Regions from separate parts of the Blastococcus carthaginiensis genome, predicted to be linked through region 1. Evidence: riboswitches for the same ligand, from Rfam matches in the RefSeq annotation. Region 1 holds a riboswitch; the other holds the start of a gene.
What was found. A riboswitch is a leader RNA that binds a small molecule or an ion and turns the genes downstream of it on or off. The one in region 1 is predicted to bind thiamine pyrophosphate.
Positions count from the first base shown of each region.

Region 2: linked by a shared signal. The riboswitch ahead of thiM (hydroxyethylthiazole kinase) and the one ahead of QOZ88_RS22340 (ECF transporter S component) in region 1 are both predicted to bind thiamine pyrophosphate.

Region 1 covers NZ_JASNFN010000046.1:9,230-13,547, reverse strand. Annotated here, with positions in the region: gene QOZ88_RS22345 (ABC transporter ATP-binding protein) at 1-996, opposite strand, end outside; gene QOZ88_RS22340 (ECF transporter S component) at 1,107-1,733, opposite strand; TPP riboswitch at 1,731-1,834, opposite strand; gene QOZ88_RS22335 (Nramp family divalent metal transporter) at 1,876-3,168, opposite strand; gene QOZ88_RS22330 (Mut7-C RNAse domain-containing protein) at 3,266-3,985, opposite strand; gene QOZ88_RS22325 (SDR family NAD(P)-dependent oxidoreductase) at 4,170-4,318, shown strand, end outside.
Region 2 covers NZ_JASNFN010000033.1:26,160-30,477, reverse strand. Annotated here, with positions in the region: gene QOZ88_RS19970 (DEAD/DEAH box helicase) at 1-226, shown strand, start outside; gene QOZ88_RS19965 (hypothetical protein) at 234-431, opposite strand; partial or broken gene QOZ88_RS23230 (maleylpyruvate isomerase N-terminal domain-containing protein) at 412-717, opposite strand; gene QOZ88_RS19960 (hypothetical protein) at 809-1,156, opposite strand; gene QOZ88_RS19955 (Type 1 glutamine amidotransferase-like domain-containing protein) at 1,189-1,842, opposite strand; gene QOZ88_RS19950 (DUF3291 domain-containing protein) at 1,839-2,342, opposite strand; TPP riboswitch at 2,432-2,525, shown strand; gene thiM (hydroxyethylthiazole kinase) at 2,519-3,325, shown strand; gene thiE (thiamine phosphate synthase) at 3,325-3,987, shown strand; gene thiD (bifunctional hydroxymethylpyrimidine kinase/phosphomethylpyrimidine kinase) at 3,984-4,318, shown strand, end outside.

The sequences.
Region 1 (4,318 bases):
CTGCTCCGGGTGCTGGAACACCGTGCCGATCCGGCTCACCAGCTCCCCGGCGCGCCAGCGGTGCGGTGCCGGCTCGTCCCGGCGCGTGCCCCCGGCGAGCTCGGCCGCGGCGGCCACCCGCCCGGTGGTGGGTGCCCGCAACCCGGCCAGCAGCAGCGCGAGCGTGGACTTCCCGGTGCCGTTGGGGCCGGTGACGGCGGTGACGCGGCCGGCGTGCAGCTGCAGGTCCGTGGGCGCCAGCGCCGGCTGCGCGGTGCCCCGGTAGGTGTAGCCGGCCGCCTCGGCGGCGAGGAGGACCGGTCCGTCCACCGCGGGCGGGAGCCGCAGCCCCGCCGTCCGCGGGACCGGTCGCCAGCCCGGGTCGTGGGCGACCAGGCCACCGGGGACCAGCTCCACCACCCGGTCGACCAGCGGCAGCCAGGGGGCGGCGTCGTGGTCGACGACGAGCACGGTGGCCGAGCGGTCGGCGGTGGCGCGGGCGACCGCGTCCCGGACGAGCGTCGCCCCGTCGGGGTCCAGCTGGGCGGTGGGCTCGTCGAGGAGCAGCAGCCCGGGCCGCCGGGCCAGCGCGCCGGCGAGCACCAGCCGCTGCTTCTCCCCGCCGGACAGCGCCTGCGTCGCCCGGTCGCGGCCGTACCGGAAACCGACGGCGGCCAGCGCCGCGTCGACCCGCGGCCAGATCTCCTCCGGTGGCAGGCCGGCGTTCTCCAGCCCGAAGGCGACGTCGTCGCCGGCGCGGGTCATGACCAGCTGGCTGTCGGGGTCCTGAGCCAGCAGGCCGAGCCGGTCGCGGGCGGCCCGCGGGTGCGCGCCGCCGGCGGTCAGCTCACCGGCGACCTCGGTGCCCTCGTCGTCCAGGATCCCGGCGAGCGCGGCCAGCAGCGTGGACTTGCCCGCCCCCGACGCGCCGGTGAGCAGCACCCGCTCCCCGGGCTCGACGACGAGGTCGACGCCGGTGAGCGCCCAGGCCCGCCGCGAGGCGTGCCGGACTCCCAGCCCGCGCGCGACGACCCGGGCAGGACCAGGTGTCCCGGACGCTCTGCCTCTGCTCCCAGGAGGAACCAGAGGCAGAGCGTCCCGGGTACCGCGCCTGGGCACCCGCAGGGTCAGACCCGCTCGCGACCCGCGGCGAAGGCGCCGAGCGCCCCCGTGCGGGCCAGCGCGCGCACCAGCAGCAGGCCGACGACCCCGGCCAGCACCACGCTGGAGAGCACGGTGAAGACGGTGTAGGGCACCTGGTAGGTCAGGAAGCCCAGCTCGCTGTAGTACAGCGAGTTGTCCAGGATCGCCGTCGACAGCCCGGCGGTGACGCCGGCCAGCACGGCGGTGCCCCAGCCGAAGCCGCGGTAGCGGGTGAGCAGGAAGCCGAGTTCGCCGCCGAGCCCCTGGACCAGGCCGTACACGACGATGATCCCGCCGTAGGGCGAGCCCATCAGCAGGCTCACCGCGGCGGCCAGCGTGGAGGCGAACGTGGCGGCGCCGGGCTTGCGCACCAGCAGCCCGGCGACGACGCCCGGCATCAGGTAGACGCCGTTGAGGACCGCCGACAGCGGCGGGAAGAAGTCCAGCGGCTCGGCGAGCACGCCGAAGACGAGGTTCCAGGCCCAGAAGACGACGCCGAAGGCGACGCCCAGGACGGCGGTGACGACGATGTCGACGGTGCGCCACCGGACGGCGGGGCGCTGCTGCCCGGTGTTCGCGGCGGACGACGGGCGGACGGCCGGTTCGGCCATGTCTTTCCTCCAGACTCCCTGCGCCGGCATGACCCGGATCAGGTTCGAGGGTCTGCGGTGTCCCGCACTCTCAGCGCCGAAGCGCTCCCCTGCTGTTGATGGTTTCTTCAGTTGTGCCACCGAGCGTAGACCAGCCCCGCCCTCAGCCGAGGAGCCCCAGCAGCAGGTGGGCGTTCAGGCCGATGATCAGGGCCGCGATGACGCTCCCGGCCACGGTGGTGGTCCGGCGGTTCACCCAGCCGCCCATCAGGTCGCGGCGGCTGGTCAGCCACAGCAGCGGCACCAGGGCGAACGGGATGCCGAAGGAGAGCACGACCTGCGACCACACCAGCGCGGTCGTCGGGTCCCCGCCCAGCACGAGCACGGCGAGGGCCGGGGCCAGGGTGATCAGCCGGCGGGTCAGCACCGGGATGTGCCGCTTGAGGAACCCGGCCATCACGACCTGCCCGGCGTGCGTGCCCACCGACGAGGAGGCGAAGCCGGAGGCCAGCAGCGCGAGGGCGAACGCGAGCGCGGCGCCGGTGCCGAGCTGGTCGCCGAGCCCGGCGTGCACGCCCTCGAGGCTTTCCACGCCGCTGTCGCCGGTGAACAGCTGCGCGGCGATGACCAGCATCGCGGCGTTGACCAGCCCGGCCAGGCCCATGGCCACGACGATGTCGATGCGCTGCGCCCGCAGGAGCCGGCCCCGGCCCTGCCGGGTGCGGCCGGCGGTGACGGCGTCGCCGTAGCGGCCGGGGGTGAGCGCGGAGTGCACGTAGATCACGTGCGGCATCACCGTGGCACCCAGGATCCCGGTGGCGAGCACGACGCTCTCGGCGCCGTCGAAGGAGGGCACCATGCCCCCGGCGAGCCCGCCCGGGTCGACGCCGGAGCCGAGGAGGGTGTAGCCGAACCCGATCCCGATGACCAGCAGCAGGCCGGCGATGACCCGCTCGAACGGGCGGTACCCGCGCGACTGCGCGGCCAGCAGGATGAAGGCGACGACGGCGGTGATGACGCCGCCGATCGGCAGCGGGACCCCGAACAGCAGGTACAGCGCCACCGCGCCACCGACGATCTCGGCCAGGTCGGTGGCGATGGCGACCGCCTCGGCCTGCAGCCACAGCCCCCGGGTGACCGGCGTGGGCAGGTTCTCGCGGCAGAGCGTGGCCAGGTCGCGGCCGGTGGCCAGCCCGAGCTTCGCGGTCAGCGACTGGATCAGCATCGCCATCAGGTTCGCCGCGACGATGACCCACAGCAGCGTGTAGCCGAACGCGGCGCCGCCGGAGAAGTTGGTCGCGAAGTTGCCGGGGTCGACGTAGGCGACGGCGGCGACGAAGGCCGGGCCGAGCATCGACCACAGCCGCCGGCGTCCCGGTTCGGTCCGCCGGGTGCGCTGCGCGGGCGCGCGCAGCGTCGTGGGCAGGACGGCGGCCTCGGTCTTCGACAGGTACACGGCGGCCTCGCAGGCGGTTCCGGGGTGGGCGGTCGCTCCTCCTCTGCCCGCCCCGCGTGTCACGCCGGGGCCGACCCGTGGCCCTCCGGGGCCAAGGTCAGGCTTGCCTGCCCCGGCCGCCGCGCCGGGCCCGCTCGACCAGCGCGTCGATGCGCGCGCCGTGCGCGCCGTGCCAGTACACCCGCCCGCAGCCGGGGCACCGGGAGAACGCGTCGTAGCTGCGGCGGGTGCCCGGCTCCAGCAGGTCGGCGACCTCCTCCTTCGGCACCGGGTGGAGAGCGGCGCCGCAGGCGGTGCAGCGGGTGAGCGGCGCCAGCGGGACGGCGAACCGGTCGAGCACGTCGTCCAGCTGCTCGTCGGGCCGGCCGCCCCGCACGAGCGCGCCGTGCGGCAGCGCCCGGCGCATGAGCAGGCCGCGGTCCTGCGTCAGCAGCACCCGCTCCTCGGCCGCCGCCCGGGCGACCAGCGCCGGGTCGTCGGCGTCGTTCGACCAGGCGGCGTCGATCCCGAGCAGCCGCAGCCGCCGCGCGAGGGCGCCCAGCCCGACGTCGAGCAGGAACCCGCCCGGGGGGACGGCCACGGGCCGCGGCACCGGCTCCACCTCGAGCACGGTGCCGGGGCGGACGCGCGCGGCGGTCGTCACCGGCGCGCCGTCCGCCCGGATCGCCCCGGCCTCGGTCAGCGGGATCCCGGCGGCCTGCACGAGGTGCCCGACCGTCGCGTCCGGATCGAAGGGCAGCGGGCGCTCGCCCGCTCCCCGGTACCGCGGGGCCAGCAGCCACCGCAGGTCCGGCGCCGGCCGCACGCGTACCTCCACGGCGACGGGCTACCCCGCCCGGACGGCCGCCGACACGCGGGCTACCCCGCCCGGACGGCCGCCGACACGCGCACTACCCCGCCGGGACGGCCGCCGACACGCGCGCCAGGGACGCGCCAGGCGTGCGCCGGGGCCTTCCTGGGCACGGAGGGGTGGCCGTCCGCCGTCCCACCCTGGAGGTCCCGTGCCCGACGCAACGCCCCGTCCCCTCGCCCTCGTCACCGGTGCGTCCAGCGGCATCGGGCTGGAGCTCGCCAAGCAGTTCGCCGAGCACGGGTTCGATCTCGTGGTGGTCGCCGAGGACGCCGAGCTCGACGCGGCGGCCCAGCAGTT
Region 2 (4,318 bases), on a different contig from region 1:
CATCCAGGCGCGGCAGGTCACCGGGCGCACCCACCGCGACGGGCGCTCCTCGCCGTGGCGGGTCGCCTTCGCCGCCGACACGGTGGAGGAGCAGGTGGCGCGGGTGATGGTCGAGCGGCTGGCCGTCAGCGGCTCCACCGCCGGGGCGGACACCTCCTCCCTGCAGGAGATCGCCGAGCTGCTCGACGCCGACTGGCTGCCCGCGGCCGCGCTCACCGAGGGCTGAGCCGGGGTCAGCGGCGGCGGAGGGCGCGGCCGTCCGGCAGCGTGCGCCCGGCCAGCAGCGCGACGAGCCGGCCGCTGTCCGTGCGGACGGCCTCGCCATCGCCCCGGGTCCAGCCGGCGTCGGTGGCCTCGAGGCGGACACCGGTCAGATCGAGGCCGAAGAGCCCGCCATCCGCTGCGGCGAGGTGATCGAGGACGGCGAGCACCCGCCAGGAGCTCGGCCGCCGGCAGGGTGGCGTCGCGGCCCGCCACCGTGTCCGAGACCAGGGTGAAGTCCCCACCCGCGGCAGCCAGCTCGGCGCCGAACTGCCCGGGGGTCAGCCGCGCCGGCATGGTCACGTGCGCCACCACGTGCCGGGCCCGCCAGCCCGCGCACAGCGATGCTCCGTCCCACGTCCCCGGCTCGGCGTCCAGCAGGTCGGCGAGGCCGCCGTACGTCCTCGCCACCCAGGCCCGAACCTCGTCCGGGTCCGCGTCGCCCGCTCCGGTCATCCCCATCCCCTCTCGTCGGCCGGTGGGCCACGGAGCCGACCGGTCCTCCCTGCACACGACCTCCAGGGGCGCCGGTCCCCGCGGGCAGTGCTCAGCCGAGCAGGGCCGGCAGGTCCAGCACCGCGGCGGGGACGAGCCACAGCGCCACCGACGTCCACCACCAGGGACGTGCCGGCAGCCGGGCCCAGCGCCGGGCGAGCATCGTCAGCGGCCCGGCGATGGCCGCGAAGAACAACCACAGCCCGGTGATGAACACGAAGTAGATCGAGATCCCGTCGTCCACCATGGTCGGGTCCACCGCTGCCCAGCCGGCCTCCATGGCCACCACCCACCCGGTCAGCCAGGTGTTGATGAGCGGGAAGCGGCACAGCCAGCCCAGCGCCAGCCCGAGGACCACGCACAGCGCCCAGCCGAGCAGGGTCGGCAGGCGGCGACGCACGCCCCCGGCGGGATCCGTTCCGGGAGCAGCGGTCATCGCGGCGTGGCCGGCTCGAGCCGGACGTGCGCCCCCGCACCGACGATCGTCATGCCGTCACCGTCCACGGCCACCGCGGTTCCGTCGGCCAGCCCGAACACCGGGTGCGCCAGGTCGCGAGCGGCCGCCCGCAACGCCTCCTCCGAGGCGTTCGGGAAGTACGGCGAACCCAGGTGCGGCAGCACCAGGAAGTCCACCAGGCCCAGGCCGACGGAGTCCTCCGGCTGCGGCTTCGCCGAGGCGCTCAGGCAGAGGTCCGGGCCCAGCACCATGCTCCCCGCGCTGATCCCGACGAGCAGCCGCGAGGCGAGCAGCCCGGGCAGCCGGTCGGCCAGCCCGGAACGCCGCAGCCACCGCAGCAGGTGCGTGGTGTCCCCACCGGTGAGCACCAGGACGTCGGCCGCCTCCAGCCGGGGCCCCCAGATGTCGGCCTCCAGCGCGGAGACGTCCACGATGTCGACCTCGGCGAACCCGGCGCGCTGCAGGTTCACGTAGTCGGCGATCAGCCAGCCCTTGTCGCCCGCGATGACGTTGGCCGCCGTGGGCACGACAGCGGCCCGGAGCCCGGACAGCGGGCGGCCGACCAGCTCCCCGGCGGCCGCCACGAGGGAGGGATCGCAGAGGCCGGCAGAGGTCAGCAGCAGCTTCACGCGGGGCAGAGCCAGTCGTCCGACGACGGCGCCTGGACGTCCTCCAGCGGCGGGAAGTGGGTGCGGAAGGCGAACGCCTCGGGCGTGGGGCCGTGCGCCCGCAGGTGGCGGATGCGGGCCTCGGCGTCGTCGGTCGTGGGCAGGGTGCCGGCAGGGACCCACCAGAGCGCCGTGGTGGCCTCCGCGGCGCGGTGGAAGCACTCCCGGCGCCGCCGCATGACCTGCACGTGCCGGCCGCCGAACACGTAGCCGGCCAGGGACTCGACGTCGCGCCAGACGGTGAGGTTCACGATCACGCCGTGGCTGCCCGCGGCGTCCCACCCGAAGGCCTGCACCGAGGTGGCGTTGCCGTCCTCGGTCTGCAGCCGCCAGACGAAGCCCGGTGCACGGTCGGCCTCGGCGTTGACCTCGTCGAGGGCGGCCATGAAGTCGGCCAGCACCGGGCTGCCCAGCGGCGCGAGCAGCCGGGAGACGTTGACCTGCGCGAGGTGGTCGGCCACGCGCCGGAACCTAGGGGATCCGCACCCGTGTAGGCCAGCGTCCCCCACCCGGCGGGACACCGGCCGCCTGCTGCGCTAGGTTCGGCCCCGTACGTGGCACGGGGTGTCCCGCCCGGGACTGAGATCACACCCGCCGAACCTGCTCCAGTTCGCACTGGCGAAGGGATGTCACCGGCATGTCCGATGCTGTGGAAGTCGTCGACCTGCGCGCTGCCCGCACGGCGCTGCGTGAGCACGCACCGCTCGTCCACTGCCTGACCAACACGGTCGTGCAGACGCTCACCGCCAACGCGCTGCTCGCGGTGGGCGCCGCCCCGGCGATGGTCGACGCACCGCAGGAGGCCGGCGACTTCGCCGCCATCGCCTCCGCCGTCCTGGTCAACGTCGGCACGGTCAACGCGCGCACCGCCGAGGCGATGCGGCTGGCCGCCCGATCGGCCGGGGCCGCCGGCACCCCGTGGGTGCTCGACCCGGTGGCCGTCGGCGGCCTGGCCTACCGGACGGCGCTGGCCGGCGAGCTGGTGGCGCTCGCGCCCGCCGTCGTCCGGGGCAACCCCTCCGAGATCATGGCGCTGACCGGGGCCGGCTCCGGTGGGCGCGGGGTGGACAGCACCGCGGGCGCCGATGACGCCGCCTCCGCCGCCGCGGGGCTCGCCGGGCGCACCGGGGGTGTGGTCGCCGTCAGCGGTGAGGTGGACCTGATCACCGACGGCGCGCGCACCGTCCGCGTCGGCGGCGGCTCACCGCTGCTCACCCGCACCACCGGCGCCGGGTGCGCGCTCGGGGCGCTGGTCGCCGCCTACGTCGCCGCAACCCGCGACCCCCTGACCGGTGCGGTGGCCGCGCACGCGCACGTCGCCCTCGCCGCGGAGCGGGCCGCGGCGACCGCCGCCGGACCCGGCACCTTCGCGGCGGCGTGGCTCGACGCCCTCGACGCCGTCGGCCCCGACGACCTCGCGGGCGCGGACGTGCGGAGCGCCTGATGCGCCCGTCGTTCGACCCGACGCTCTACCTGGTCACCGACACGCAGCTGTGCCGGCCGCGACCGGTGGCCGACGTCGTGCGGGCCGCGGTCGCCGGTGGCGTCACCGCCGTCCAGGTGCGCGACAAGGAGGCCTCCCGCCGGGAGCTGCTGGCGCTGACCCGCTCGGTCCAGGCCGCGCTCGCCGACCGGCCGGACGTGGCGGTGGTGGTGAACGACGCCCTGGACGTGGCTCTGCTGGCCGGCGCCTCGGGCGTGCACGTCGGGCAGGAGGACCTGCCGGTCGCCGAGGTGCGGGCGGCGCTCGGGCGCGACCGGCTGGTGGGCCTCTCCGTGGAGAGCACCGACGACCTCACCGCCGCGCTCCGCCTCCCGGACGGCACCGTCGACCTCGTGGGGCTGAGCCCGGTGTGGGCGACGCCGACCAAGCCCGAGGCGGGTCCGGGGCTCGGCCTGGCCGCCGTCCGGGAGCTGGCCGCCACCGCGCGGGCCGCGGGGCTGCTCGCCGTGGCAATCGGCGGCATCGACGCCACCCGGGCAGCCGACGTGGCCGCGACGGGCGTGGACGGCGTGTGCGTGGTGTCGGCGATCTGCACGGCGGCCGACCCGCGGGCCGCGGCGGCGGCGCTGCGCGCGGAGCTGACCCCGGTGGCTGCGCGATGACGCCGACCGCGCTCACCGTGGCCGGCAGCGACCCCAGCGGCGGCGCGGGCGTCCAGGCCGACCTGAAGACCTTCAGCGCCCTCGGCACCTACGGGACGGCGGTGCTCACCGCACTCACCGCGCAGAGCACCCGCGGCGTCACCGGCGTCCACCCCGTGCCCGCGCAGTTCGTCACCGAGCAGCTGCACACCCTGCTCGACGACGTCGCGGTGCACGCCACCAAGCTCGGCATGCTGGGCAGCGCGGACGTGGTGCGGGCGGTGGCCGCCGTGCTGGCCGAGCGGCGCCCCGGCCCGGTCGTCTGCGACCCGGTGATGGTGGCCACCAGCGG